DNA from 3 places in the Streptomyces sp. bgisy027 genome. Region 1 is predicted to be linked to each of the others. Evidence: predicted binding sites of a transcription regulator. Region 1 holds the regulator's gene; each other region holds the start of a gene.
What was found. The regulator HspR, encoded in region 1, represses chaperone genes until heat shock. The targets are predictions, from matches to a motif close to TTGAGNNNNNNNNNCTCAA.
Positions count from the first base shown of each region.

Region 2: dnaK (molecular chaperone DnaK) is a predicted target of HspR. The motif match lies at 6,597-6,615, and genes of this name have one in related genera.
Region 3: lon (endopeptidase La) is a predicted target of HspR. The motif match lies at 1,587-1,605, and genes of this name have one in related genera.

Region 1 covers NZ_JBYIVZ010000019.1:156,045-165,933, reverse strand. Annotated here, with positions in the region: gene AC3ETA_RS21400 (sugar ABC transporter substrate-binding protein) at 162-1,286, opposite strand; gene AC3ETA_RS21395 (heat shock protein transcriptional repressor HspR) at 1,798-2,259, opposite strand; gene dnaJ (molecular chaperone DnaJ) at 2,265-3,452, opposite strand; gene grpE (nucleotide exchange factor GrpE) at 3,489-4,145, opposite strand; gene dnaK (molecular chaperone DnaK) at 4,145-5,986, opposite strand; gene AC3ETA_RS21375 (MraY family glycosyltransferase) at 6,081-7,145, opposite strand; gene AC3ETA_RS21370 ((Fe-S)-binding protein) at 7,352-9,634, shown strand; gene AC3ETA_RS21365 (zinc-ribbon domain-containing protein) at 9,737-9,889, shown strand, end outside.
Region 2 covers NZ_JBYIVZ010000006.1:64,430-74,318, forward strand. Annotated here, with positions in the region: gene AC3ETA_RS08205 (nitrate reductase subunit alpha) at 1-1,808, shown strand, start outside; gene narH (nitrate reductase subunit beta) at 1,808-3,442, shown strand; gene narJ (nitrate reductase molybdenum cofactor assembly chaperone) at 3,442-3,936, shown strand; gene narI (respiratory nitrate reductase subunit gamma) at 3,933-4,655, shown strand; gene dnaK (molecular chaperone DnaK) at 4,652-6,550, opposite strand; gene AC3ETA_RS08230 (OsmC family protein) at 6,782-7,210, opposite strand; gene AC3ETA_RS08235 (vWA domain-containing protein) at 7,276-9,087, opposite strand; gene AC3ETA_RS08240 (ATP-binding protein) at 9,084-9,889, opposite strand, start outside.
Region 3 covers NZ_JBYIVZ010000003.1:163,348-173,236, forward strand. Annotated here, with positions in the region: gene lon (endopeptidase La) at 1-1,564, opposite strand, end outside; gene AC3ETA_RS04470 (hypothetical protein) at 1,763-1,906, opposite strand; gene AC3ETA_RS04475 (spermidine synthase family protein) at 2,668-3,345, shown strand; gene AC3ETA_RS04480 (response regulator transcription factor) at 3,478-4,215, shown strand; gene AC3ETA_RS04485 (HAMP domain-containing sensor histidine kinase) at 4,212-5,318, shown strand; gene AC3ETA_RS04490 (multifunctional oxoglutarate decarboxylase/oxoglutarate dehydrogenase thiamine pyrophosphate-binding subunit/dihydrolipoyllysine-residue succinyltransferase subunit) at 5,599-9,390, shown strand; gene AC3ETA_RS04495 (SAV_2336 N-terminal domain-related protein) at 9,463-9,889, opposite strand, start outside.

The sequences.
Region 1 (9,889 bases):
GGCACGCCGAGGGCCGGGGCGTCCCCGGGGAGTTCGCGAACAAGAAATCGCATACGACGTCAACGCGCGGGCGACCGGTACGGCCCGGCCGGCGGACGGTGCGCGGACAGCCAAGTGCCGCCGGGGCAGCGCCCCGGCGGCACTTGGCGCGGAGAAAGGTGTTACCTCAGTTTGAGCGAGCTGCAGTCCGCCTTGTACTCGGAGGTGCAGATGTCGTCCACCGTGTAGATCCCGTCGGCGACGACGGTCTCCTTGATGTTCTTCCCGGTCAGGGCGACCACGGGGACCAGCAGCGCCGGGATGTCCTTGTCGGTCGGGCTGTCGACCTGGTCCTGGGTGAGCGAGTCGAACTGGATGTCGTGGCCCTGGACCTTGGCCACGGCCATCTCGGCGGCGCTCTCGGCCTCCTGCGGGTACGACTTGTACACGCTCATGAACTGCTCGCCGCTCACGATGCGCTGCACGGCGTCCAGTTCGGCGTCCTGGCCGGTGATCGGCGGCAGCTCGGTGACGCCGGCCGCCTGGAGGGCCTTGATGATGCCGCCGGCCATGCCGTCGTTGGCGGAGTAGACGCCCTTGATGTTGTTGACGCCGACGGCCTTGATCGCCTCGGCCATGTTGGCCTGGGCGTTCTCCGGCTTCCAGTCCTTGGTGTCGTACGTCTTGGCTATGTCCACCACGCCCTTGAGCTCGGACATCGCGCCCGCCTTGAACTGCCCCGCGTTCGGGTCGGTGGGCGAGCCGTTCATCATGACGATCTTGTCGGAGGAGTCGACCGGGTTCATCGCCTCCAGGAGCGTGCGGCCCTGGACCTCACCGACGAGTTCGTTGTCGAAGGAGACGTACGCGTCGATCGGGCCCTCGGCCAGGCGGTCGTAGGCGATGACCGGGATGCCGGCGTCCTTGGCCTTCTTCACCCCGTCGGCGATGGCGTGCGAGTCGACGGCGTCCAGCAGGATCACGTCGACGCGGTCGTCGATCATCTTCTGGAGCTGGCTCGCCTGCTTCGAGGCGTCCGCGTCCGCGTTGAGGTAGACGACCCTGCCCTGCTTGTCGGTCAGCTCCTCGACCTTGTTCTTGATGATGGGGTAGTCGAACTTGTCGTAGCGCGTGTTCGCCGTCTCCGGCAGCAACAGCCCGACGGTGATGTCGTCGCCCTTGGTCGGACTCGCCTCACTGCTGTCCCCGGTGACGCCCAGTGCCCCGCACGCGGCCAGCGAGAGGGTCATCGTGGACGCGGCGGCCACGGCGGTGGCGGTGCGGCGCAGGGGGCGCAAGGGACGCATAGAGAAGCTCACTTCTGGTGCCATCGGGACACGGGCGCGCCAACGCGCCCAGATGACTGAAAAGCCAACGCGCCGACGGCCCCCAGCGTCAAGCGGAATCACTTAACGAGTGCGCAACACCACGCTCCGCTGATCATGTGAAGACGGAGCGGAACGCCTCCAGACACCCCTTACAACCCCGTCACCAAACCCTGATCGAGCACGCGACCAAGATCCGTACAACCAACCCCATTCCTCACGGGTCCTGATGAGGGCAGCGCCCGCCGCTGCCCCGCACTCGACCAGAGGATCGAATGAACTCAGCCAGACGCACGACCGCCGCGGGCACCCTGCTCTCGACGGCCCCTGCGTCGCCGAGGTGTACGCCGTGGACGCCTACGGCCGCCAGAGCACGCAGAGCGCCTCACTGGAGCTCTGCGACGGTCGCCGACGGCCGGTGGCCGACGGCAGGCCCCGACGGCGCACGAAAGGGCCCGGAGAATCCTCCGGGCCCCTGTCCGTGCGCGTCCGCCTAGTCCTTCGGCTTCTTCGGGCGCCACACCACGAGTGCGCTGGTCTGCTGCACTTCCTGGTACGGCACCAGGTCGCGGCGGTACGACGCGTGTACCGCCGCCTCGCGCTGCTGCATCGCCGCCGCCGCGCCCTCCAGGGCGGACTGGAGTTCCGCCACCCGGGACTGGAGCGCGGCGACCTGGTTCTCCAGTTCGATGATGCGCTTGATGCCGGCCAGGTTGATGCCCTCGTCCTGCGACAACGCCTGCACCTGGCGGAGCAGTTCGATGTCGCGGGCCGAGTAGCGGCGGCCGCGGCCGGCGGTGCGGTCCGGGGACACCAGGCCCAGACGGTCGTACTGGCGCAGTGTCTGCGGGTGCAGGCCGGAGAGCTGGGCCGCCACCGAGATGACGTAGACCGGGGTCTCCTCGGTCAGTTCATAAGGACCGCGGAAATTGTCACCGCGTCGACGACCGTCCATCTCCGTCATGCTCCCTTCGCGGCCTGGAACAGCTCCGCCCGCGGGTCCTCGCCCGCGGTGGCCTCGCGATACGCCTCAAGCGCGTCACGAGCCTTCCCCGTCAGGTCCTTGGGGACACTCACCTCGACGGTGACCAGGAGGTCTCCGCGGGTGCCGTCCTTGCGGACCGCGCCCTTGCCCCGCGCCCGCATGGTGCGGCCGTTGGGCGTGCCGGGCGGCAGCTTCAGGGTGACCGGCGGTCCGCCCAGGGTGGGAACCCTGACCTCGCCGCCGAGGGCCGCCTCCGTGAAGGTCACGGGGACGGTCACCGTCAGGTTGTCCTCCTTGCGGCCGAACACCGGGTGGGCGTCGACGTGCACGGTGACGTACAGATCGCCGGCCGGGCCGCCGCGCTCTCCCGGCGCGCCCTTGCCGCGCAGCCGGATGCGCTGGCCGTCCGACACCCCGGCGGGGATGCGGACCTGCATGGTCCTCGACGACTTCGCCCGGCCGCTGCCCTTGCACTCCATGCACGGGTGCTCGGCGATCAGGCCGCGCCCCTTGCAGTCCGGGCAGGGGTCGGTCAGCGAGAAGCCGCCGCCCGAACCCCGTGCCACCTGGCCGGTGCCGACGCAGGTCGGGCACACCCTGGGCGTGCCGTTCTTGTCGCCGGTGCCCGCGCACGCCTTGCACGGCGACTGCGAGGACATCCGCAGCGGGACCGTCGCACCCTCGATCGCCTCGGTGAAGCTGAGACTGACCTCGGTGTCGATGTCCTGGCCGCGCCGGGGCTGGGTACGGGTGGTGCCCGCACCGCCGCGGTTGAACAGGCCCCCGAAGACGTCACCGAGTCCGCCGCCGAAGCCGCCGGCTCCTTGCTGGCCCCCGCCCTGGGCGTTGCCTCCGAAGAGGTCGCCCAGGTCGAAGTTGAAGGAACCGCCGCCCGCGCCGCCCGGCCCCGGGCGGAAGCCGCCGTTGCCGAACAGGGCGCGTGCCTCGTCGTACTCCTTGCGCTTCTTGGGGTCGCCGAGGACGTCGTTCGCCTCGGAGATCTCCTTGAAACGCTCCTCCGCCTTGGCGTTGCCCTTGTTGGCGTCCGGGTGGTTCTCGCGGGCGAGCTTCCGGTACGCCTTCTTGATCTCGGCCTCGGTGGCGTCCTTGGGGACGCCGAGGACCTTGTAGTAGTCCTTCTCGATGAAGTCCTTGGTGCTCATCCCCGACGTCCCTCCTTTCCCGTCGCGTCTGAAACGTCAGCCCTCGTCCGGGCCACCGCTCTCCTTGTCGTCGGCCGCCTCGGCGGCAGACTCCTCCTTGACGGTCTGCGCGCCCGGCTGGGGCTCGGCCACGGCCACCCGCGCGGGGCGGATGGTGCGCTCGCCGATGCGATACCCCGGCTGGAGGATCGCGACGCAGGTCGTCTCGGTGACGTCCGGCGCGTAGGAGTGCATCAGCGCCTCGTGGATCGTCGGGTCGAAGGGCTCGCCCTCCTTGCCGAACTGCTGCAGACCCATCTTCGCCGCGACGGTCTCCAGCGACTCCGCGACGGACTTGAACCCGCCGACGAGCTCGCCGTGTTCCCGTGCGCGGCCGATGTCGTCGAGCACGGGCAGGAGCTCGGTCAGGAGGCTCGCGACGGCGATCTCCTTGACCGTGATCCGGTCGCGCTCCACGCGGCGGCGGTAGTTCTGGTACTCGGCCTGGAGCCGCTGGAGGTCCATCGTGCGCTCGCCGAGCGCCGTACGGACCTGGTCCAGCTGGGCCACCAGACCGGCGTCTGCTGCTCCGTCCCCGGCCGGGGCCGCCCCCTCGCTGTTCGGCGAGGCTGCGGCCTTCGGCTCGGCGTCGTCAGGGGTCGCGCCGGAGGGGACGTCGGGCTTCTCCTCGAAGCCCGGGGTCTCCTCCGTCATTACGCGACACCGTCCTTGCGCTCGTCGTCGACGATCTCGGCGTCCACGACGTCGTCGTCGGCCTTGCCGCCGGCGGCACCCTCGGGGCCGCCCGCGGCCTGACCGGCCTGGGCGTCGGCGTACATGGCCTGGCCCACCTTCTGGGAGACCGCGGCGACCTTCTCGGTGGCGGTGCGGATCTCGGCGGTGTCCTCGCCCTTGAGGGCGGTCTTCAGCTCCTCGACGGCGGCCTCGACCTCGGTCCTGACCTCGCCTGGGACCTTGTCCTCGTTGTCCTTGAGGAACTTCTCCGTCTGGTAGACGAGCTGCTCGCCCTGGTTGCGGGACTCGGCGGCCTCGCGGCGGGCGTGGTCCTCCTCCGCGTACTTCTCGGCCTCTTCGCGCATCCGGTTGACCTCGTCCTTCGGCAGCGAGGAGCCACCGGTGACGGTCATCTTCTGCTCCTTGCCCGTGCCGAGGTCCTTCGCGGTCACGTGCATGATGCCGTTGGCGTCGATGTCGAAGGCGACCTCGATCTGCGGGACACCGCGCGGGGCCGGCGGCAGACCGGTCAGCTCGAACATCCCGAGCTTCTTGTTGTACGCCGCGATCTCTCGCTCGCCCTGGTAGACCTGGATCTGCACGGAGGGCTGGTTGTCCTCGGCGGTGGTGAAGATCTCGGACCGCTTGGTCGGGATCGTCGTGTTCCGCTCGATGAGCTTGGTCATGATGCCGCCCTTGGTCTCGATGCCGAGGGACAGCGGGGTCACGTCGAGGAGCAGGACGTCCTTGACCTCACCCTTGAGGACACCGGCCTGCAGGGCGGCGCCGATGGCGACGACCTCGTCCGGGTTGACGCCCTTGTTGGCGTCCTTGCCGCCGGTCAGCTCGCGCACCTGCTCGGCGACGGCGGGCATACGGGTGGAGCCACCGACGAGGACGACGTGGTCGATCTCGTCGATGGAGACGCCGGCGTCCTTCATGACGTTGAAGAACGGGGTCTTGCAGCGCTCCAGGAGGTCCGCGGTCAGCTGCTGGAACTGCGCGCGGGTCAGCTTCTCGTCGAGGTGCAGGGGGCCCTCGGCGGAGGCGGTGATGTAGGGCAGGTTGATCGAGGTCTCGGTGGACGAGGACAGCTCGATCTTGGCCTTCTCGGCGGCCTCACGCAGGCGCTGGAGGGCCATCTTGTCCTTGCTGAGGTCCACGCCGTGACCGGCCTGGAACTGCTTGACCAGGTAGTCGACGATGCGCTGGTCCCAGTCGTCACCACCGAGGTGGTTGTCACCGTTGGTGGCCTTCACCTCGACGACGCCGTCGCCGATCTCCAGGAGGGACACGTCGAAGGTGCCGCCACCGAGGTCGAAGACGAGGATCGTCTGGTCGTCCTTGTCGAGGCCGTAGGCCAGCGCGGCGGCCGTCGGCTCGTTGACGATGCGCAGGACGTTCAGGCCCGCGATCTCGCCGGCCTCCTTCGTCGCCTGGCGCTCGGAGTCGTTGAAGTAGGCCGGGACGGTGATGACCGCGTCCGTGACCTTCTCGCCCAGGTAGGCCTCGGCGTCACGCTTCAGCTTCTGGAGGATGAACGCCGAGATCTGCTGCGGGTTGAACGGCTTCCCGTCCAGCTCGATCTTCCAGTCGGTGCCCATGTGACGCTTCACCGAACGGATGGTCCGGTCCACGTTGGTCACCGCCTGGCGCTTGGCGACCTCGCCGACCAGCACCTCGCCGTTCTTCGCGAAGGCGACGACGGACGGCGTGGTCCTGGCACCCTCGGCGTTGGTGATGACGGTGGGCTCGCCGCCCTCCAGAACGCTGACGACGGAGTTAGTCGTGCCCAGGTCGATGCCGACCGCACGTGCCATGGTTGATTCCTCCAGCTGACTTGAGTGGAACGGACTCAAGTGTGCACGACGGCTCGATATGGGTCAACAGAGCTGAGTCGACCCCACTCAACTCTTATCCGTTCCTTACACGCAACTGGGCTCCGACCTGCGAGGACGCCACACGGTCCGAGACTCGCGCGGAGTCCTGCACCGGAACTCTCGGTTGACGCCGAGGTCCGTAGGTCTTGATGTGCAGCAGCGCGAAGACGGCGATCAGCGCGACCACCGCCACCCACAGCGCCCCGGAGCGCGCCATCCATCCCAGGTGCACGAGGACGCCGACGAGTACCCCGCAGAAGGCCGCGACACCCAGCAGTACGGTCACGCCCTGCGGAGTGAGCCCGATCCGGCGCAGCCGGTGGGCCAGATGGTCGGGTCCGCGGCGCAGCAGCGGGCGTCCGGCCAGTCGGCGCGACAGTGCCACCAGTACGACGTCGGCGGTGGCCAGGGCGGTGAGCGAGTACAGCACGCCCGCGCTCGACACCGGATCGAGCCCGGCGCGCGTCATCACGGCCGAGGACGCGAGCACGAACCCGACGAACAGGGAGCCGGTGGCCCCGAGGCCGATCCGCGCGGGGTGCCAGTTGTGCATGAGGAACCCGGTCAGGGCGGCGGCCAGCACACTGAGCAGCACGGCGAGTTCGTCCATCACCTCGGCCGCCGCGCAGATGCCGACACCGAAGGCGGTGAGCACCCCGACGGTGCCGACCAGGGCGTCCGCGTGGTCCAGCGCCTTGAAGCCGACGGCGACGAGGACGATCCAGCCGACGGCGACCAGCCCGAGCAGGATGCCCGTGTCGCCGTACGGCACCACGCAGGCCGCCGCCACGGCCGTACCGCCGACGAGGAAGCGCGCCTTGACCCGCCGCACGTCGGCGACCAGCCCGAGGCAGGCCACGGCGCCCGCGGCGATCAGCAGGCGTCCGATCTCGGAGCCCAGCGGAGCGAACCGGGTCCACTCGCCGGCGGCGGCGACCAGGCAGGTCACGAGCGCGACGGCGACCCCGCCCAGCAGCGGCAGCGGCCGCTGCCGCCGGCGGTCGACGATGCCGAAGCGCAGGGCGGGCAGGCGGAGCAGCATCGCGAGGAGGGCGGTCACGACGAGGGCGGTGGTGGCGGCGGCGATCCCGTAAAGCACGGGCTTAGATTAGTGGCGTATATACCATTTCGGGATGAATAACACGATTCGTTCGGAAGAGAACCCTGATGCGCACTTAAGGCAAGCCTCAGCGATTCAGATCACCCCGCGCCTGGCTACAGTGCGACCGAGGATGCGGGTAGTCTCAGAGGACTGCATAAGTTACCGCTTAGTAATGTCGCCTCGCAGGCCCGAGGAGCCCCGAAATGCAACTCGCCGCGATCATCGTGTCGCTGGTCCTGATCGTGGTCGGCGTGGCACTGTTCGGCCGCGCCCTCCTCCAGATCTTCACCTTCATGCGGCTCGGTCAGCCCGTGCCCGCAGGATCCCGGACCAACGACCCCTACCAGCGCACCGTCACCCTGGTGAAGGAGTTCCTGGGGCACACCCGGATGAACCGCTGGGGCATCGTCGGCATCGCGCACTGGTTCGTCGCGATCGGCTTCTACACACTGCTGCTGACGATCGTCAACGCCTTCGGCCAGCTCTTCAAGGCCGACTGGATCCTGCCGGTCATCGGCGACTGGGCGCCGTACAACATCTACGTCGAGTTCATCGGCACCATGACGGTGGTCGGCATCGCGACGCTGGTCGTCATCCGGCAGCTGTCCCGGCCGGGCAGGGCGGGCCGCAAGTCCCGCTTCGCGGGCTCGAACACCGGCCAGGCCTACTTCGTCGAGACGATCATCCTCATCGTCGGTGTCTGCATCTTCATGCTGCACGCGCTGGAGGGCGCCCAGCACCACGTGGACGGCTACGAGGCCTCGTTCTTCATCTCGTACCCGGTGGTGCACTGGCTGGAGGGCATGGACGTCTCCACGCTCCAGCACCTCACGTACTTCTTCGCCGCCCTGAAGATCGCGGCCTCGTTCATCTGGATGATCGTGGTCTCGCTGAAGACCGACATGGGTGTGGCCTGGCACCGCTTCCTGGGCTTCCCGAACATCTGGTTCAAGCGCAACGCGGACGGCTCCACCGCCCTCGGCGCCCTGCTGCCGATGACCTCCGGCGGCAAGCCGATCGACTTCACCGACCCCGGTGACGACGACGTCTTCGGTGTCTCCCAGGTCGAGCAGTTCTCCTGGAAGGGCCTGCTGGACTTCTCCACCTGCACCGAGTGCGGCCGCTGCCAGTCGCAGTGCCCCGCCTGGAACACGGGCAAGCCCCTCTCTCCCAAGCTGCTGATCATGTCGCTGCGCGACCACGCGCACGCCAAGGCGCCCTACCTGCTGGCCGGCGGCGGCAAGACGATGGAGGGCGAGGAGAAGGCCTCCGAGGAGCAGCTGAAGGACGTCCCCGCGGCCGCCCTCGCGGAGGCCGAGCGTCCGCTGATCGGCACCGCCGAAGAGAACGGCGTCATCGACCCGGACGTCCTGTGGTCCTGCACCACCTGCGGCGCCTGCGTCGAGCAGTGCCCGGTGGACATCGAGCACATCGACCACATCGTCGACATGCGCCGCTACCAGGTGATGATCGAGAGCGCGTTCCCGTCCGAGGCGGGCACGATGCTCAAGAACCTGGAGAAGAAGGGCAACCCCTGGGGCCTGGCGAAGAAGCAGCGCCTGGAGTGGCTCAAGGAGGTCGAGTTCGATGTCCCGGTCGTCGGCCGGGACATCGAGGACCTCACCGAGGTCGAGTACCTGTACTGGGTCGGCTGCGCCGGCGCCCTGGAGGACCGGGCCAAGAAGACCACCAAGGCCTTCGCCGAGCTGCTGCACATCGCGGGCGTGAAGTTCGCGATCATGGGCGGCGACGAGAAGTGCACCGGCGACTCCGCCCGCCGCCTCGGCAACGAGCCCCTGTTCCAGGAGCTCGGCATGGAGAACGTCATGGCGCTGAACACGGCGTTCGGCGAGGAGACGGACGACGAGGGCAAGGTGACGGAGGAGTCCCGCAAGCCCAGGTCGGCGAAGAAGATCGTCGCCACCTGTCCGCACTGCCTCAACACGATCGGCAACGAGTACCCGCAGATCGGCGGCGACTACGAGGTCATCCACCACACCCAGCTGCTGCAGCACCTGGTCGACGAGGGCAAGCTGGTCCCGGTGACCCCGGTCGAGGGCATCATCACCTACCACGACCCGTGCTACCTGGGCCGGCACAACAAGATCTACACGCCGCCGCGCGAGATCATCGCCAGTGTCCCGGGCCTGCGTAACGAGGAGATGCACCGCCACAAGGAGCGCGGCTTCTGCTGCGGCGCCGGCGGCGCGCGGATGTGGATGGAGGAGCGGATCGGCAAGCGCATCAACAACGAGCGCGTCGACGAGGCCCTCTCGACGAACCCGGACATCGTCTCCACCGCCTGCCCGTTCTGTCTCGTCATGCTCACGGACTCCGTGAACGGCAAGAAGAACGAGGGCAAGGCCAAGGAGTCCATCCAGGTCGTCGACGTCGCCCAGCTGCTGCTGGAGTCGGTCAAGACGCCGGTGGACCCCGAGGACACCGCGCAGACGGAGAACGAGCCGGAGCCCGAGCCGGTGAAGTAGCCGTCACGGCCCTGCGTCCGACGCCCCCTGCCCCCGACACGGGACAGGGGGCGTCGTCGTGAGGCACGCTTGGCGCAGGAACTGATCGGAAAGGACCGCCGCGTGATCATCTTCGGCACCAAGGGTTACCGCTACCAGCTCGCGATACTCACGCTGGTGTGCGGTCAGTGCGGCAACCCCGCGGCGCACACGCTGCGCAAGCGCGTCACCAAGTTCACGCTGTTCTTCGTGCCGCTCTTCCCGGTCTCGACCAAG
Region 2 (9,889 bases), on a different contig from region 1:
TCACGGCCGATGCGCTCGCCTCGCCGCTGGGCGCGGGGCGCTTGCGCGGGATGACGGGCGCGGACTGTCTGGCGCTGTCGGCGCGCGTGGGCTGGATGCCGTCGTATCCGACCTTCGACCGCAATCCGCTGGAGCTGGGCGAGGTGTTCGGCGACGCCGTGTCGCGGGTGGTGGCGGAACTGCGCGCGGGCACCCTGAAGTTCGCCTGCGAGGACCCGGACGCGCCGGAGAACTGGCCGCGGATCGTGACGCTGTGGCGGGCCAATCTGCTCGGCTCCTCGGCGAAGGGCGCGGAGTACTTCACCCGGCACCTGCTGGGCACGCAGTCGTCGCTCCGGGCCGAGGAGGCCCCCGAGGACGTCCGGCCGAAGGAGGTGACCTGGCACGACGAGGCACCCGAGGGCAAGCTCGACCTGCTGCTGTCGCTGGACTTCCGGCAGACGTCGTCGACGCTGCTGTCGGACGTCGTCCTGCCCGCCGCCACCTGGTACGAGAAGCACGACCTGTCCAGCACGGACATGCACCCCTACGTGCACTCCTTCACCCCGGCCGTGGATCCGCCGTGGCAGGCGCGCACCGACTTCGAGGCGTTCAAGGCGCTCGCGGAGCGGCTGAGCGAGCTGGCCGTCGACCATCTGGGCGTACGCAAGGACCTGGTGGCGACCCCGCTCCAGCACGACACCCCGGGTGAGATCGCGCAGCCGGGCGGGGTGGCCCTGGACTGGCGGCGCGGGGAGTGCGATCCGGTGCCCGGCAGGACCATGCCGAACCTGACGGTCGTGGAGCGGGACTACACCGCGATCGGCGCCAGGTTCGCCTCGCTGGGCCCGCTGGCGGAGCGACTCGGCCTGCCCGCCAAGGGCATCACGCTCCGCCCGGACGAGGAGGTCGAGGACCTGCGGCTGCTGAACGGCGCGACCGGTGACGGGCGCCCCCTGCTCGACACGGCCGTGAAGGCGGCGAACACCATCCTCGCCCTGTCCGGCACCACCAACGGCCGCCTCGCCACGCAGGGCTTCCGCACCCTTGAGGAACGGACCGGGCAGGACATGGCGCACCTGGCGGCCGGGCACGAGGGCAGGCGGACCACGTACGCGGACGCCCAGGCCGCGCCGGTGCCCGTGATCACCTCGCCGGAGTGGTCGGGCAGCGAGTCGGGCGGGCGGCGCTACACCGCGTTCACGCTGAACACCGAGCACCTCAAGCCGTGGCACACCCTCACCGGCCGCCAGCACTTCTTCCTCGACCACGACTGGATCCACGAGCTCGGCGAGGCACTGCCCGTGTACCGGCCGCCGCTGGACATGAACAAGCTGTTCGGCGAACCGCGACTCGGCCCGGACGGACAGCGGGAGGTGACGGTCCGCTTCCTCACCCCGCACAACAAGTGGTCCATCCACTCCGAGTACCAGGACAACCTGTTCATGCTGGCGCTCTCGCGGGGCGGGCAGAACATCTGGATGTCCCCGCGGGACGCGGACGCGATCGACGTCGCCGACAACGACTGGATCGAGGCGGTCAACCGCAACGGCGTGGTCGTCGCGCGGGCCGTCGTCTCGCACCGGATCCCGCAGGGCACCGTCTACATGCACCACGCGCAGGAACGCACGGTCGCCGTCCCGAAGACGGAGGCCACCGGCCGACGGGGCGGCATCCACAACTCACTCACCCGCCTGATCCTCAAGCCGTCCCATCTCGTCGGCGGCTACGCCCAGCTGTCCTGGGCGTTCAACTACCTGGGCCCGACGGGCAACCAGCGCGACGAGGTCACGGTGATCCGCCGTCGCAGCCAGGAGGTCGAGTACTGATGCGTCCGATGGCCCAGATCGCCATGGTGATGAACCTCGACAAGTGCATCGGCTGTCACACCTGCTCGGTCACCTGCAAGCAGGCGTGGACCAACCGCCGTGGCATGGAGTACGTCTGGTTCAACAACGTCGAGACCCGCCCCGGCCAGGGCTATCCGCGCCGCTACGAGGACCAGGAGGTCTGGCGCGGCGGCTGGGAGCTGAACCGGCGCGGCGCGCTGAAGCTGAAGGCGGGCGGCCGGCTGCGCAAGCTCGCCGGGATCTTCTCCCACCCCGAACTCCCGGAGATCAAGGACTACTACGAGCCCTGGACCTACGACTACAAGAACCTCACCGACGCTCCCCTCGGCGACGACTACCCGGTGGCCCGGCCCATCTCCCGACTCGACGGCAAGCCGATGAAGATCGAGTGGTCGTCGAACTGGGACGACAACCTCGCCGGCGCCCCCGCCTACGGCGACCTCGACCCGATGGTGGAGCGCACGCGCTCACAGGCTTCGGAGAAGGTGCGGTTCGAGTTCGAGCAGAGCTTCATGTTCTATCTGCCGCGCATCTGCGAGCACTGCCTGAACCCGTCCTGTGTGGCGTCATGCCCGTCGGGGGCGATGTACAAGCGGGCGGAGGACGGCATCGTCCTCGTCGACCAGGACCGGTGCCGGGGCTGGCGGATGTGCGTGACCGGATGCCCGTACAAGAAGGTGTACTTCAACCACGCCACCGGCAAGGCGGAGAAGTGCACGATGTGCTATCCGCGCGTCGAGGTCGGCCTGCCGACGGTCTGCTCGGAGACGTGCGTGGGCCGGCTGCGCTACCTCGGGGTGGTGCTGTACGACGCGGACAGGGTGACGGCCGCGGCCTCCGTTCCGCGTGAACGGGACCTGTACGAGGCACAGTTGGGCGTCTTCCTCGACCCCGAGGACCGCGAGGTGCGGCGGGCGTGCGAGGAGGCGGGGATCCCCTACGACTGGCTGGAGGCGGCCCGTCGCTCGCCCGCGTACGCGCTGATCGCCAAGTACCGGGTGGCGCTGCCACTGCATCCGGAGTACCGCACGATGCCGATGGTCTGGTACATCCCGCCGCTGTCGCCGGTGGTGGACGCGCTGTCGGAGACCGGGCACGACGGGGAGGACGCCGGGAACCTGTTCGGCGCGATCGACACGCTGCGCATCCCGCTGGAGTACCTGGCGGAGATGTTCACGGCCGGCGCCATCGGTCCGGTCCGCTCCTCGCTGGAGAGGCTCGCCGCGATGCGCTCCCACATGCGGGCGATCAACCTCGGCGACGAACCGGATCCCTCGGTGCCGGCCGCCGTGGGGATGGCGGCCGGGGAGATCGAGGACATGTACCGGCTGCTGGCGGTCGCCAAGTACGAGGACCGGTACGTCATTCCCACGGCGGCGGTCGCGGACGCCCGGCGCCTGGAGGAGTCGGCGCTGCCCAGGGGGTGCAGCCTCGACTACGAGGGCGGGCCCGGGATGGGCGGGGACGGCCCCTTCGGCCAGGACTCCGGCGGCCGCAGGCTGCTGCCGCTGGTGTCGGTCGAGAACTTCCACACCCTGCGCGGGCGGCAGACCTCCGACGACGCGGCCGACGCCGCCGGACCCACCCGCACGACCAACACCGAGGAGGCGTGATGCCGTCCTTCGAGGTGCTGTACCAGGCGGCCGCACTCTGTCTGACCTATCCGGACGACGACTTCCGCGCGCGCCTGCCGCTGCTGCGCGAAGCCGCCCCGCAGCTGCGGGAGTTCACCGACCACGCCGCCCTCACCCCGCCGGACGAACTGGCCGCGCACTACGTCCAGGTCTTCGACTTCGACAACCGGCACAGCCTCTATCTGACCTGGTGGCTCGACGGGGACACCCGGCGGCGCGGCATGTCGCTGCTGCGCTTCAAGGAGGTCTACCGCACTCACGGCCTGGAGCTCACTGGCGAGGAACTGCCCGACTTCCTGCCCGCGGTACTGGAGTTCGCGGCCCGCACCGGCGACACCGGTCTGCTGCTGGAGCACCGCGAGTGCCTGGAGCAGCTCCGCTCCCGGCTCACCGACTCCGGCACACCGTACGCGTCCGTCCTGGACGCGGTGTGCGCCACACTGCCGACCGAACGCACGGGGGTGCGACCATGACCACGCTGCTGTGGGGCGTCCTGCCCTACGTCACCTTCGCCCTGCTGGTCGCCGGCCTGGTCTGGCGGCACCGCTACGACCGCTTCGGCTGGACCACCCGCTCCTCCCAGGTCCATGAGTCGAGGCTGCTGAACATCGCCTCGCCCGCCTTCCACTACGGCATCCTGTTCGTGCTGGTCGGCCATCTGGTGGGCCTGTTCGTCCCGGCGTCCTGGACGGACTCGCCCGGCGTGAGCGAGCACACCCACCACCTGTTCTCCCTCTACGGCGGTACCGCGGCCGGCGCCCTGACCGTCGCCGGGATCGTGCTGCTGATCTACCGGCGCCGCACGAACGTGCCGGTGTTCCGGGCGACGACGGCCAACGACAAGCTGATGTACGTCGTCCTGCTCGGCGCGATCGTGCTCGGCATGGCCGCCAAGCTCACCCATGTCTCCGGCGACGGCTACGACTACCGGCAGTCCATCGCCCCCTGGGCCCGCAGCCTGTTCACCCTCCAGCCCGACCTGGACCGGATGGCGGGCGTGCCGGTGCTGTACCGGATCCACGCGGTGGTCGGCATGGCGCTGATCGCGCTGGTGCCGTACACGCGGCTGGTGCACATGTTCAGTGCGCCGGTGCAGTACCTGTTCCGGCCGTACCTGGTCTACCGCAGCCGCGACCCCGAGCAGCTGGGGCCGCGGCCGGAGCGGCGCGGCTGGGAGAAGGCGGGTTCCTAGGCCGCTCCGCCCTTCCGGTCCCGCTGTTCCTTGTCGTCGTCGACGATCTCCGCGTCGACCACGTCGTCGTCCTGCTCGGCGCTCTGCTCGGCGCCGGTGGCGGTGCCGGCGTCGGCGTCGGCCGAGCTGTCGGAGGGGGCCTGCTGGGACTGGGCGTACATCGCCTGGCCCATCTTCTGGCTGACGGCGGCGAGCTTCTCGATGCCGGTGCGCAGGACGTTCGTCTCGGCGTTCTGCTCCAGTTGCTCCTTCAGCTCCTTGATCGCCGAAGCGACCTCCGCCCGGGTGTCCGCCGGGACCTTGTCCTCGTTCTCGCGCAGGAACTTCTCCGTCTGGTAGACGAGCTGCTCGCCCTGGTTGCGGGTCTCGGCGGCCTCGCGGCGCTTGTGGTCCTCCTCGGCGTACTGCTCGGCCTCCCGCATCATCCGGTCGATGTCGTCCTTCGGCAGCGCCGAGCCGCCCGTCACGGTCATCTTCTGCTCGCGGCCCGTCGCGAGGTCCTTCGCCGAGACGTGCATGATCCCGTTGGCGTCGATGTCGAAGGCGACCTCGATCTGCGGCACCCCGCGCGGGGCGGGCGGCAGGCCGGTGAGGTCGAAGACGCCGAGCTTCTTGTTGTACGAGGCGATCTCGCGTTCGCCCTGGTAGACCTGGATGCCGACGGAGGGCTGGTTGTCGGCGGCGGTGGTGAAGATCTCCGAACGCCGGGTCGGGATCGTGGTGTTGCGTTCGATGAGCTTGGTCATGATGCCGCCCTTGGTCTCGATGCCGAGGGACAGCGGGGTGACGTCGAGCAGGAGGACGTCCTTGACGTCGCCGCGGATGACGCCGGCCTGGAGGGCCGCGCCGACGGCCACGACCTCGTCGGGGTTGACGCCCTTGTGCGGGTCCTTGCCGGTGAGTTCCTTCACGAGGTCGGTGACGGCGGGCATCCGCGTGGAGCCGCCGACGAGGATGACGTGGTCGACCGCGGAGAGCTTGATGCCGGCGTCCTTGACGGCCTGGTGGAAGGGGGTCTTGCAGCGGTCGAGGAGGTCGGCGGTGAGCTCCTGGAACTGGGCGCGGGTCAGCTTCTCGTCGAGGTGGAGGGGGCCCTCGGCGGAGGCGGTGATGTAGGGCAGGTTGATCGTGGTCTCGGAGGAGCTGGACAGCTCGATCTTGGCTTTCTCGGCGCCTTCGCGCAGCCGCTGGACCGCCATCCTGTCGTTGCCGAGGTCGATGCCGTTCTGCCCCTTGAACTTCTTGACCAGGTACTCGACGATCCGCTGGTCCCAGTCGTCGCCGCCGAGGTGCGTGTCGCCGTTGGTGGCCTTGACCTCGATGACGCCGTCGCCGATCTCCAGCAGCGAGACGTCGAAGGTGCCGCCGCCGAGGTCGAAGACCAGCACCGTCTGTTCCTCGCCGCGGTCCAGGCCGTAGGCGAGGGCGGCGGCCGTGGGCTCGTTGATGATCCTGAGGACCTTCAGGCCCGCGATCTCCCCGGCTTCCTTGGTGGCCTGCCGCTGGGCGTCGTCGAAGTAGGCGGGGACGGTGATCACCGCGTCGGTGACGTCCTCACCGAGATAGGACTCGGCGTCCCGCTTCAGCTTCTGGAGCACCCGGGCCGACAGCTCCTGGGCCCGGTAGCGGGTGCCGTCGATGTCGCCCCGGTCGGGAAAACGCCAGCTCCCGTCGCCCATGTACCGCTTCACGGAGCGCGCGGTGCGGTCCACGTTCGTCACCGCCTGCCGCTTGGCCACCTCCCCCACGAGCACCTCGCCGTTCTTGGCGAAGGCGACGACCGACGGTGTGGTCCTGGCCCCCTCCGCATTGGCGACGACAGTGGGCTCGCCGCCCTCCAGAACGGCGACCACCGAGTTCGTGGTCCCGAGATCGATCCCGACCGCGCGTGCCATCACTGTCCCCTTCCGCCAGGGCACCCCTTGAACTCCAGCACAAAACTTGAGTGGGCTCTTGTCAATGGGGCGAGTGACCCGGGGGGCGGGTACCAAACGGCGGCTGAGCGGGCGCTCAGGGGTCGGGGGGCAGGCCCGGAGGGCCGCCCCCCAGGGGGTGCGGGGGAACTGCGCGACAAGCCACGACGGCGCAGCGGACGAAGAACGACCTACCGCCGCTCCCCGTCGGCGCTACGCCAACTTCGCCGACAGCGTGATCGTCGTCCCCGTCAGCGCCTGGCTGACCGGGCAGTTCTTCTTGGCGTCCTCCGCGGCCGCGACGAACGTGTCGTTGTCGATACCGGGAACCGTCCCCTCCACGGTGAGGTGGATCCCGGTGATGCCCTCACCCGGCTGGAAGTTCACATCGGCCGACGTGACAAGCTTGGTGGGGGGCGTGCCGGCGCCGTGCAGGGCGTGCGACAGCGCCATGGAGAAGCAGCTGGAGTGCGCGGCGGCGATGAGCTCCTCGGGGCTGGTCTTGCCGTTCGCGTCCTGGGAGCGCGAGGCCCACGTGACCGGCTGCGCGGCGATGGCGCCGGACGAGTCGAAGTTGACGACACCGTTGCCCTCGAGCAGGTTGCCTTCCCAGACGGTGTGTGCGGAGCGCGTGGTAGCCACGATTCTTCCTTTCGCATGGGGGCCCGTTTCCGGGGTCCGTGGCCCCCATCCGATCACACTCCGGCTCAACTCACCCGGAAGACCGGCCCACGTGGGGTGAACGGCAGGCGACGGCCCGGGGGAATCAGGTACGCGTGCTCACGGCGCACCCGCAGCACGTCGCACCAGCCGTCCGTGATGACCAGGACCGGTGCGCCGGGCGGGAAGTCGTCGGCGCGCAGCAGCAGATCGACGCCGGACTGCAGAACCGTGCCGCCGCGGCCGCGCACCCGCACCCGTCCGGCGATGTCGGTGACCGGCACATATCCGGCGTCGTACGGCCCCGCGTCGCAGAACACCACGCGTGCCGCCGGTACGTCCCGCGCCTCGGCGTACGAGGCGATCGCGCCGAGCGCCTTGCCGAGCAGGCCGGCGCTCATGGACCCGGAGGTGTCCAGGACCACGCCGAAGGTGCAGCGGGCGATCTCCTCGGGCGGGAAGTAGCGGCCGGCGCGCGGGATTTCGGGTGTGGAGGCCTGGCGGCGCGAGGGCCGCGCGTACGTCCGCACGGGTTCCGGGCGGGGCACGAACTCGTCGAACCAGCGGGCGAGTCGGGCGTCCCAGGGCAGCGGCGGATGGCTGAGCGCCCGGATCTCCTGGACCAGGCCGCCGGGCAGGAAGCCGCGCTCGTGCTGCTGGTGCAGGTCCAGGCCCTGGCACAGGCCCCGGCGGTAGAACTCGTCGAGGTCGACGTAGTCGCCGGGTGCGCCGAGCGGGGCGCCGAGGACGTCGCCGACGCCTTTGCCGCGCAGGGTGGCCAGACGGCGCATCCGGCGCAGGTCGCCGGCGATCCGGTCGTAGACCTCCTCGGCCGACAGGCCCGTCATCTCCTGGTCGTACAGCAGCCCTTGGGGCATCTCCCCGACCTGCATCTCGCGCAGCCAGCCGTTGATGACGTAGTCGCAGGCGACGTTGAACAGGTAGGGGTCGCGGGTGCCGCAGCGGTCGCCGTGGCGCAGGGCGGCGTGCAGCATCTCGTGGGCGAGGATGAACCGCCATTCCTCGGGCTCGAACTGGCGCAGCGGGTTGATGTAGATCTCGCCGGCCTCCGCGTTGACGGCGGCGACGGCGATGCCGTGGGCGCGGGCGAGTTCGGCGTCGGCGATCAGCTTGATGCCGGCCGCGATGCCGCCGAGCAGCGGGTAGGAGGTGATGAACCACTCCAGCGCCCACTGCCAGGGCCGCTTCTTGACGGGCTCGCCGAGCATGGAGTCACGGCGCCCGCCCGCCATGTCCATCGCGGTGGAGACGGTGCGGGTGAGCGCGGTGGCGAAGGCCAGTTGATGGTCCGGAGGGGACCCGAACCAGCCCGTCCACTCCATGAGCAGCTGGTCGGGCTCCGGACCGGCCGTGCCGCAGCCCTCGTACACGGCGGGGACGCCGTCGCGCCGCCAGGGCGCGGCGAGCTGCTCCTCGTCGCCGGCCGGGTAGGTCAGCGGCAGGTGGTCCGGGGCCTTGCCGACGGGGAAGGTGAGCAGGAAGCGGTTGACGGCGACGCACCGTGCGGCGAGGTCGGCGCGGTCGGGCTGCACGGGCGTGCCCTTCCTGGAGGGGACGTGGCCGAAGCCGAGGTGCAGGACGGCGTGCGCGATCGCCCAGGCCCAGGTGGCCGGTTCGGCGAGCCGGGCGGGACGGATGTGCAGGACGCCGTCGGAGTCGACGCGAAGGAGGCCGTCGCGCGGGGCCTGTTCGCAGTTCTCGTGGCGGCAGACGGTGAACTCCACGGCGGCGAGCGCCGGGTTGGCGCGCACCAGCCGCAGCCCCTCGGCGAAGGCCTCCGCCGCGAGGTCCCGCTTCTTCTGCCCCTTGCCGCCCTTCTGGCCGCCGCCGCGGCTCATCGCCGCGCCTCGACCAGCCGGGGCATGTCGCGCGCGGCCTCCACCAGGAACCAGGCCGGCAGCACGGGATTGCCGTCGGCGTCGGAGGCGATGACGCTCTGGGCGACCTCCACGGAGATCTCCGCGAGCTGCACCAGCAGCGACTTGGCGCGGTACGCGGTCTGCCGGGCGGCCGCCGACATGTGGTCCTTGCTGACCGGCAGTTCCTTGATCAGGCGGCCGCGGAAGGACTCGGCGAGGTAGTAGAGCAGATCGCGGTCCTGCATGCCGTGCGGCCAGCCGGCGTCGCCCTTGATGATGGCCTCGATGCCGTACTGGCTGCGCACGATCTTGACGTAGCCGCAGAACGCGGTGGCGTGCGTCGGCGTCAGCGTGCCGTGGGCCAGGACCTTCAGGGTCTCCTCGTCGAGGTCGCGGCCGAAGGAGTGCAGCGCGTCGGAGAGCATGTGCCAGGAGCGGGGCGTGGAGAACGGCTCCTCGGTCTTCGGCGGCTTGGACCACAGGTGGTCGGGGCGGTCGGTGAGGTGGTCCAGGATCCACGGGTGGATGCCGTTGTTCGCGGCCCAGGTCAGCCAGTCCTTGGCGGACGCCTCCAGGTGGACGTGGGTGAGCCGGTTGACCAGCGCGGACGCGATGGGCCGGGCGAGCGCGTTGTCGGTGGCGCGGTTGCCGGCGCCGATGACGACGGAGCCCTTCGGCAGTTCGTAGTTGCCGATGCGGCGGTCCAGGATCAGGGAGTAGAACGCCTTCTGCACATCCGGCGTGGCCGCGTTCAGCTCGTCCAGGAACAGGCAGTACGGCT
Region 3 (9,889 bases), on a different contig from region 1:
CCAGCTGGCGCGGGAGCAGGTGGTCACGGGCGATGACGATCTTCTCGTCCTCGGTGTAGCCGTCGAGACGGACCAGTTCCATCCGGTCCAGGAGCGCCTCGGGGATGGCCTCCATGACGTTCGCCGTCGCCAGGAACACCACGTCGCTCAGGTCGAGTTCGACCTCCAGGTAGTGGTCGCGGAAGGTGTGGTTCTGGGCCGGGTCCAGGACCTCCAGGAGAGCCGCCGCGGGATCGCCGCGGAAGTCGGAGCCCACCTTGTCGATCTCGTCGAGGAGGACCACCGGGTTCATCGAACCGGCCTCCTTGACGGCCCGGACGATCCGGCCGGGCAGCGCGCCGACGTACGTACGCCGGTGACCGCGGATCTCCGCCTCGTCCCGGACGCCGCCGAGGGCGACCCGGACGAACTTGCGCCCCATCGCGTGCGCGACGGACTCGCCGAGCGAGGTCTTGCCGACGCCGGGCGGGCCGACCAGCGCCAGCACGGCACCGCCGCGCCGGCCGCCGACGACACCCAGGCCGCGGTCGCTGCGGCGCTTGCGCACCGCGAGGTACTCGGTGATCCGCTCCTTCACGTCCTCCAGGCCGGCGTGCTCGGCGTCCAGTACGCCCTTGGCGCCCTGGATGTCGTAGGCGTCCTCGGTCCGTTCGTTCCACGGCAGCTCGAGGACGGTGTCCAGCCAGGTGCGGATCCAGGAGCCCTCGGGGGACTGGTCGCTGGACCGCTCCAGCTTGTCGACCTCCTTGAGCGCGGCCTCGCGGACGTTCTCCGGCAGGTCGGCGGCCTCCACGCGGGCGCGGTAGTCGTCGGACTCCTCGCCGTCCTGTTCGCCGTTCAGCTCGCGCAGTTCCTTGCGGACCGCTTCCAGCTGGCGGCGCAGCAGGAATTCGCGCTGCTGCTTGTCGACGCCTTCCTGGACGTCCTTGGCGATGGTCTCGGCGACGTCCTGCTCGGCGAGGTGGTCGCGCAGCTGCTGGGTGGCGAGCTTGAGGCGGGCGACCGGGTCGGTGGTCTCCAGCAGCTCGATCTTCTGCTCGGTGGTCAGGAACGGCGAGTAGCCGGAGTTGTCGGCGAGCTGGGAGACGTCGTCGATGGCCTGCACCCGGTCCACGACCTGCCAGGCGCCGCGCTTGCGCAGCCAGGCGGTGGCGAGGGCCTTGTACTCCTTCACCAGTTCGCCGACCTGTCCGGGCAGCCGCTCGGGCACGCTCTCGTCGATGCGCGTTCCCTCGACCCACAGGGCGGCACCCGGTCCGTTCGTCCCGGCGCCGATGCGCACCCTGCCGCGACCGCGGATCAGGGCGCCCGGGTCGCCGTCGGCCAGCCGGCCGACCTGTTCGACGGTTCCGAGCACACCGGTGCCCGGGTACGTCCCGTCGATGCGTGGCACCAGCAGCACCCGGGGCTTCCCGGGTGTGGAGCGGGCGGCGGCCTGGGCGGCCTCCACCGCGGCGCGTACATCGGCGTCGTTCAAGTCCAGAGGGACCACCATTCCGGGCAGCACCACCTCGTCGTCGAGCGGCAGCACGGGCAGGGTGAGCGAAGTGGACGTCGAAGCCATGATCTCCCCTTCGGCAGTCAAGTTGAGCTATGCCGACTCAATGCTTGGGGTGGCTCGAATGTTCCCCGGCCTCCGTTCGCTGTGAGCGATCAGCCGCACCACAGGCCGTGACCTCGGCTTTTGTACGTGAACGCCCGACGGGGCCCAGAGCTTTCCGGACCCCCGGACGGGTCAGCGCGCGTGCAGGATGCGGAAGGCTCAGCGCGCGGAGGCCACGTGCCGGCGCCGCACGAGCGGCCACAGCCCCACCCCGATGACCAGGGCGATCAGATGCCCCAAGAGGGTCAGCGGGTCGGCGAGGCCGAGCAGGTCGTGGACCGGCAGCGCGCCGAACAGCGCCATCACCGGCCACCGCAGCCACGGGCGGAGCAGCCATGGTGGAGGGCGTGGACCAGGGCGGGGTCGGCGTACGCGGTCAACCGCGAGGTCACCGTCAGGGCGACGGCGTAGGTGAAGGTGAGCAGGCGAAGGTGAAGGGTGTGCCGGTGGGGGTGGGGAGCAGGCGCCAGGGGCGGAGGGCGAGGGCTCGGGGCACGCGGAGCCACGACCGCACGTGCGCCCGCGCCGACCCCGGCCCCGACCAGGCCTGCGTCGGCCAGGACACGGCGGACGCACCCACGGGCATCCGCTGCCGCTCCGTCCCGTCCGGCAGCCCGGCCGCATCGGGAAGAACCGCGTCACCGGTACCGCCGACCACGTCGCGGGTACGGTCGGCCCCACCCGAAGGAGCCCGCCCCGGGGCCGGCCCCGTCGCATCCGCGGCCACGGCCCGTTCCACACTGAGGCGCTCCTTCCGTTTCCCCTCGGTCCACGCCTGAGGCGCTACCGCCGTTTCCCCTCGGCGTCGGCCCGCCTCGCCCCCATGTCTGTGACCCTCGCCACACGACAGCCGATTCTCGGCAACCTCTCAAGAAGCTCTCGCGTCGCTACAGGACGCGCACGCGCCAACGCACGCCCGGCGCCGCCGCAGCCGGCCTGCGTCAACCTGGAACACCCGCGGTACTCCCCGAGACAGAGCGGAGCCCCCTGTGCCGCCGCGGCCCGGGCTCGCCGTCCGCGGTATTCCCCTGGGGCGGCCCGAGTTGAGCTGCGAGGATGGCCGGATGCCCACTTCGTACGACATCCCGGAAGTCCTGGACCGCCGCGAGGGCCCGCACGGCGAGATCGTGCTGCGGCGGCACGGCGAGCTGCTCCAGATCATCGCGAACGGCTGCTTCCTGATGGACACCTCCGACGGACGTTCGGAGCGGCTCCTGGTCGACGCCGCGCTCATCGCGCTGGACGGACGGCCGGCGCCGCACCTGCTGATCGGCGGACTCGGCGTCGGCTTCTCGCTCGCACACGCCGCCGCTGATCCCCGCCCGGGACGGATCGCCGTCGTCGAGCGCGAGAGCGCGATTATCGGCTGGCATCTCGACGGACCCTTGGCGGACTTCTCCGCCGGTGCCGTCGCCGACCCGCGCACCGAGATTCTGGAAACGGATCTCGTGGGGTACGTACATGAGACTTCCGACACGTATGACGCACTGTGTCTCGACATCGACAACGGCCCCGCATGGACTGTCACCGAGGGCAACGAGAGTCTCTACTCACGGGACGGACTCGCCGCCTGCGCACGGGTGTTGAGGCCGGGAGGGGTACTCGCGGTATGGTCCGCACAGCCCTCTCCGGAATTCGAAGAAACCTTGCGTAATGCCGGATTCCAACAGGTGCGTACCGAAGAGATCCCCGTTGCCCGGGGCGTTCCGGACGTCGTGCACCTTGCCGTACGACCTGGATAGCCGAGGCGCGGTGACTCCCCGTACTCTGCTTCCCTGACGCGGATCATTCAAGCGTCAATCGCAAGCATGAGCAGGCATAGCCAGTCAGCGGGATCACCCCACGGATTCCGGAAAGCAACTTTGGGGCGGGCGATGGAGCAGACACACACCTCCCACAACGGCACGGCGGCGACCCCGGGCGCGCAGCGCCGGGTCCTCGTGGTCGAGGACGATCCGACCATCGTGGACGCCATCGCGGCCCGCCTGCGTGCCGAGGGATTCCTCGTGCAGACGGCCGGGGACGGTCCGGCGGCGGTCGACACGGCCGAGGCATGGCAGCCCGACCTGCTGATCCTCGACATCATGCTGCCCGGCTTCGACGGCCTGGAGGTCTGCCGTCGGGTACAGGCCCAGCGGCCGGTCCCGGTGATGATGCTGACCGCGCGCGACGACGAGACCGACATGCTGGTCGGGCTCGGCGTGGGCGCCGACGACTACATGACCAAGCCGTTCTCGATGCGGGAGCTGGCGGCACGCGTGCACGTGCTGCTGCGCCGCGTCGAGCGGGCCGCGCTGGCCGCCACCACCCCCCGGTCGGGCATCCTGCGGCTCGGCGAGCTGGAGATCGACCACGCGCAGCGGCGGGTGCGCGTGCGCAGTGAGGACGTCCACCTCACGCCGACCGAGTTCGACCTGCTGGTGTGCCTGGCGAACACGCCGCGCGCGGTCCTCTCGCGCGAGCAGCTGCTCGCCGAGGTCTGGGACTGGGCGGACGCCTCCGGCACCCGGACGGTGGACAGCCACATCAAGGCGCTGCGCCGGAAGATCGGCGCCGAGCGGATCCGCACGGTGCACGGCGTGGGCTACGCCCTGGAGACACCGACGCCATGAGCGACGGGCCGGCCGCGCGGAGAGGCCCCGGGGAGCCCTGGGGCGGCGTCAGTCCGTTCTCGATCAAGACCAAGCTGGGCACTCTGGTCGTCGTCTCGGTGCTGATCACCACCGGGCTGTCGATGATCGCGGTGCGCACGCAGACGGAGCTCCGCTTCATCACGGTCTTCTCGATGATCGCCACACTGCTCATTACGCAGTTCGTGGCCCATTCGCTCACCGCGCCGCTGGACGAGATGAACACGGTGGCACGGTCCATCTCGCAGGGCGACTACACCCGCAGGGTGAAGGAGAACCGCCGGGACGAGCTGGGCGACCTGGCCGAGACGATCAACCTGATGGCCGACGAGCTGGAGGCCCAGGACCAGCAGCGCAAGGAGCTGGTGGCGAACGTCTCGCACGAGCTGCGCACCCCCATCGCGGGCCTGCGGGCCGTCCTGGAGAACGTCGTCGACGGCATCGCCGAGGCCGACCCCGAGACCATGCGCACGGCCCTGAAGCAGACCGAGCGCCTCGGCCGGCTCGTGGAGACCCTGCTGGACCTGTCCCGCCTGGACAACGGCGTCGTACCGCTGCGCATGCGGCGCTTCGAGGTCTGGCCGTACCTCTCCGGCGTACTGAAGGAGGCCAACATGGTCGCCTCCGCGCGCGGCGGGATGGCCTCCGGCTCAGGCAGCCACACCCGTACGGACGTCCATCTGCACCTCGACGTCTCCCCGCCGGAGCTGACCGCGCACGCCGACCCCGAGCGCATCCACCAGGTCGTCGCCAACCTCATCGACAACGCGATCAAGCACAGCCCGCCGCACGGCCGCGTGACGGTGAAGGCGCGGCGCGGGCCGCTCCCGGAGTCGCTGGAGCTGGAGATCCTGGACGAGGGTCCGGGCATCCCGAAGTCGGAGTGGCACAAGGTCTTCGAGCGCTTCAACCGGGGCGCGGTGCGCCGGCCGCACGGGCCGGGCAGCGACGGCGGCACGGGGCTCGGGCTGGCCATCGCGCGCTGGGCCGTGGATCTGCACGGAGGCGGGATCGGCGTGGCCGAATCCGATCGGGGTTGCCGGATTCTTGTCACACTTCCAGGGCAGTCTTCCGTTCAAAGTTGACGTAAAGTTCGAAGCGGAGTCTCAAGATCCACGTCGTCCTGCCTGACGGACACGCGTGATCAGGTCCAGACCTGCGCTTTTGGTGCGCCGGGTCTCGATGCCCCCATCCCTTCTGAAGCGGAACCACGCTTGTTTCCCGCCATTTCCGGGCCCGAAACACGCATTCTGATGTGACTTACGCGACGATGACCTTGCTCGACCTGACCTTCCCGGCCATGGGGGCGTAGCCTTTATTCCCGCTGTCCATCACCTTGTGAAGCGGAAGAGGGCGGTTGCCGCCGTGTCGCCACAGTCCCCCAGTAACTCGAGCATCTCGACCGACACCGACCAAGCGGGCAAGAACCCCGCGGCCGCGTTCGGTCCGAACGAGTGGCTCGTCGACGAGATCTATCAGCAGTACCTCCAGGACCCGAATTCGGTAGACCGAGCCTGGTGGGACTTCTTCGCCGACTACAAGCCCGGCGTCGGCGCCGCGGCGCCGGCGGGCACTGCGGCCGCGGGGGCCGCAGAGACCACCACGGCCCCCAAGCCCGCCCCGGCCGCTCCGGCCGCTCCGTCGGTGCCCGCGCCGGCCCCCGCGGCCGCGCAGCCCGCGCCCGCCGCCCAGGCCCCGGCCGCCGCTCCGGCGAAGCCCGCCGCGCCCGCTCCGGCCGCGAAGCCCGCTCAGCGGAAGAAGGCCGAGCCCGCCACCGCCTCCGCCGAGGGCCCCGAGCTCGTCACGCTGCGCGGCCCGGCCGCCGCGGTCGCGAAGAACATGAACGCCTCGCTGGAGGTGCCCACGGCCACGTCCGTGCGCGCGGTCCCGGTGAAGCTGCTCTTCGACAACCGCATCGTCATCAACAACCACCTGAAGCGCGCCCGGGGCGGGAAGATCTCCTTCACGCACCTGATCGGGTACGCGATGGTGCAGGCCATCAAGGCCATGCCGTCGATGAACTACTCCTTCGCGGAGAAGGACGGCAAGCCGACCCTGGTCAAGCCGGAGCACATCAACTTCGGCCTCGCCATCGACCTGGTCAAGCCCAACGGCGACCGCCAGCTCGTGGTCGCGGGCATCAAGAAGGCCGAGACGCTGAACTTCTTCGAGTTCTGGCAGGCCTACGAGGACATCGTCCGCCGCGCCCGCGACGGCAAGCTCGGCATGGACGACTTCACCGGCGTCACGGTCTCCCTGACCAACCCCGGCGGCCTCGGCACCGTCCACTCGGTCCCGCGTCTGATGCCCGGCCAGTCGGTCATCATGGGCGTCGGCTCCATGGACTACCCGGCGGAGTTCCAGGGCACCTCCCAGGACACCCTGAACAAGCTCGGTATCTCGAAGGTCATGACGCTCACGTCGACCTACGACCACCGGGTCATCCAGGGCGCCGCGTCCGGCGAGTTCCTGCGGATCGTCGCGAACTTCCTGCTCGGCGAGGGCAACTTCTACGACGAGATCTTCGAGGCGCTGCGCATCCCCTACGAGCCGGTCCGCTGGCTCAAGGACATCGACGCCAGCCACGACGACGACGTCACGAAGGCCGCCCGCGTCTTCGAGCTGATCCACTCCTACCGGGTCCGCGGCCACGTCATGGCCGACACCGACCCGCTGGAGTACCGCCAGCGCAAGCACCCCGACCTCGACATCACCGAGCACGGCCTCACCCTGTGGGACCTGGAGCGCGAGTTCGCGGTCGGCGGCTTCTCCGGCAAGTCCCTGATGAAGCTGCGCGACATCCTCGGCGTGCTGCGCGACTCGTACTGCCGCACCACCGGCATCGAGTTCATGCACATCCAGGACCCGAAGCAGCGCAAGTGGATCCAGGACCGCATCGAGCGCCCGCACACCAAGCCGGAGCGCGAGGAGCAGCTGCGCATCCTGCGCCGGCTGAACGCCGCGGAGGCCTTCGAGACCTTCCTGCAGACGAAGTACGTCGGCCAGAAGCGCTTCTCCCTGGAGGGCGGCGAGTCCGTCATCCCGCTGCTCGACGCGGTGCTGGACTCGGCCGCCGAGTCCCGCCTGGACGAGGTCGTCATCGGCATGGCCCACCGCGGCCGCCTGAACGTCCTCGCCAACATCGTCGGCAAGTCGTACGCGCAGATCTTCCGCGAGTTCGAGGGCAACCTCGACCCGAAGTCGATGCACGGCTCCGGCGACGTGAAGTACCACCTGGGCGCCGAGGGCACCTTCACGGGCCTGGACGGCGAGCAGATCAACGTCTCGCTGGCCGCGAACCCCTCCCACCTGGAGACGGTCGACCCGGTCATCGAGGGCATCGCCCGCGCCAAGCAGGACATCATCAACAAGGGCGGCACGGACTTCACCGTCCTGCCCGTCGCCCTGCACGGCGACGCGGCCTTCGCGGGCCAGGGCGTGGTGGCCGAGACGCTGAACATGTCGCAGCTGCGCGGCTACCGCACCGGCGGCACGGTCCACATCGTCATCAACAACCAGGTCGGCTTCACGGCGGCGCCCGAGTCCTCGCGGTCCTCCATGTACGCCACCGACGTGGCCCGCATGATCGAGGCCCCGATCTTCCACGTGAACGGCGACGACCCGGAGGCCGTGGTGCGCGTCGCGCGCCTGGCCTTCGAGTTCCGTCAGGCGTTCAACAAGGACGTGGTGATCGACCTCATCTGCTACCGGCGCCGCGGTCACAACGAGTCGGACAACCCGGCCTTCACCCAGCCGCTGATGTACGACCTGATCGACAAGAAGCGCTCGGTGCGCAAGCTCTACACCGAGTCCCTCATCGGTCGCGGCGACATCACCCTGGAAGAGGCCGAGCAGGCGCTCCAGGACTACCAGGGCCAGCTGGAGAAGGTCTTCACCGAGGTCCGCGAGGCCGTCACGGCCCAGCCGGCCGCCGGTCCCGTCTCGGACCCGCAGGCGGAGTTCCCGGTCGCCGTGAGCACCGCGATCTCCTCGGAGACCGTCAAGCGGATCGCCGAGTCCCAGGTCAACATCCCCGACACCTTCCACGTCCACCCGCGTCTGCTGCCGCAGCTGCAGCGCCGGGCGACGATGGTCGAGGACGGGACGATCGACTGGGGCATGGGCGAGACGCTGGCCGTCGGCTCCCTCCTCCTGGAGGGCACCCCGGTCCGTCTCTCCGGCCAGGACTCCCAGCGCGGCACCTTCGGCCAGCGGCACGCGGTCCTCATCGACCGCGAGACGGGCGACGAGCACACCCCGCTCCAGTACCTCGCCGAGGACCAGGCCCGCTACAACGTCTACAACTCCCTGCTCTCCGAGTACGCGGTCATGGGCTTCGAGTACGGCTACTCGCTGGCCCGCCCCGACGCGCTCGTGATGTGGGAGGCGCAGTTCGGCGACTTCGTCAACGGCGCGCAGACGGTGGTCGACGAGTACATCTCGGCGGCGGAGCAGAAGTGGGGCCAGACGTCCGGCGTCACCCTACTGCTCCCCCACGGGTACGAGGGCCAGGGCCCGGACCACTCCTCGGCCCGCGTCGAGCGCTTCCTCCAGCTGTGCGCCCAGAACAACATGACGGTCGCGATGCCGACCCTGCCGTCGAACTACTTCCACCTCCTGCGGTGGCAGGTGCACAACCCGCACCACAAGCCGCTGGTGGTCTTCACCCCGAAGTCGATGCTGCGCCTCAAGGCCGCCGCGTCGAAGACGGAGGAGTTCACGTCGGGTCAGTTCCGCCCCGTCATCGGCGACGCGTCGGCGGACCCGGCCGCGGTCCGCAAGGTCGTCTTCGTCGCGGGCAAGCTGTACTACGACCTGGAGGCCGAGCGGGTCAAGCGCGGCATCACGGACACGGCGATCATCCGCATCGAGCGCCTGTACCCACTGCCGGGTGCCGAGCTCCAGGCCGAGATCGCCAAGTACCCGAACGCCGAGAAGTACCTGTGGGCCCAGGAGGAGCCGGCGAACCAGGGTGCCTGGCCGTTCATCGCGCTCAACCTGATCGACCACCTGGACCTGGCGGTCGGCGCCGACGTCCCGCACGGCGAGCGCCTGCGGCGCATCTCCCGCCCGCACGGCTCGTCCCCGGCGGTCGGCTCGGCCAAGCGCCACCAGGCGGAGCAGGAGCAGCTGGTGCGCGAGGTGTTCGAGGCGTAAGCCACTGAGACACCGGTCGATCGACGAGTCGGCCCCATCACCTCGGCTGAGGCGATGGGGCCGATTCCGTTGCTACGGCGCATGCGGATACTGAGCCGGCGGAAGCAGGTCAGGTGGGTCGAAGAGCAGCCTGACGTGCTGCGCCCACGGGGCATTACCCCGCCGCAACTGCCGCACTTCTTCGAGGAGTTGGATCGGCTCAACGCTGTTCGACAACAACTCGGCCGCACCTCGGTAGAAGTCGGCACAGCGAGCGTGATCCCCCTCGGACGTCCAGAGCGCGAGGGGATATCCGGAGGCCACGACGGCGTCGAACACCCTGTTCTTCGGTAAGTCGTGCAGGCAGAAGTAGGGCACAGTTGTCACCGGCGCGTCCATGATGCTGTCGTAGAACAGCTCCGTGCGGTAACTCACGCCCTCGGTCAGTGCCAGCCCGTCGATGGTGCCTCGGCGGACGCCCTGCCATCTCCTGCGCCACGCACGATCGAATATCTCGTCG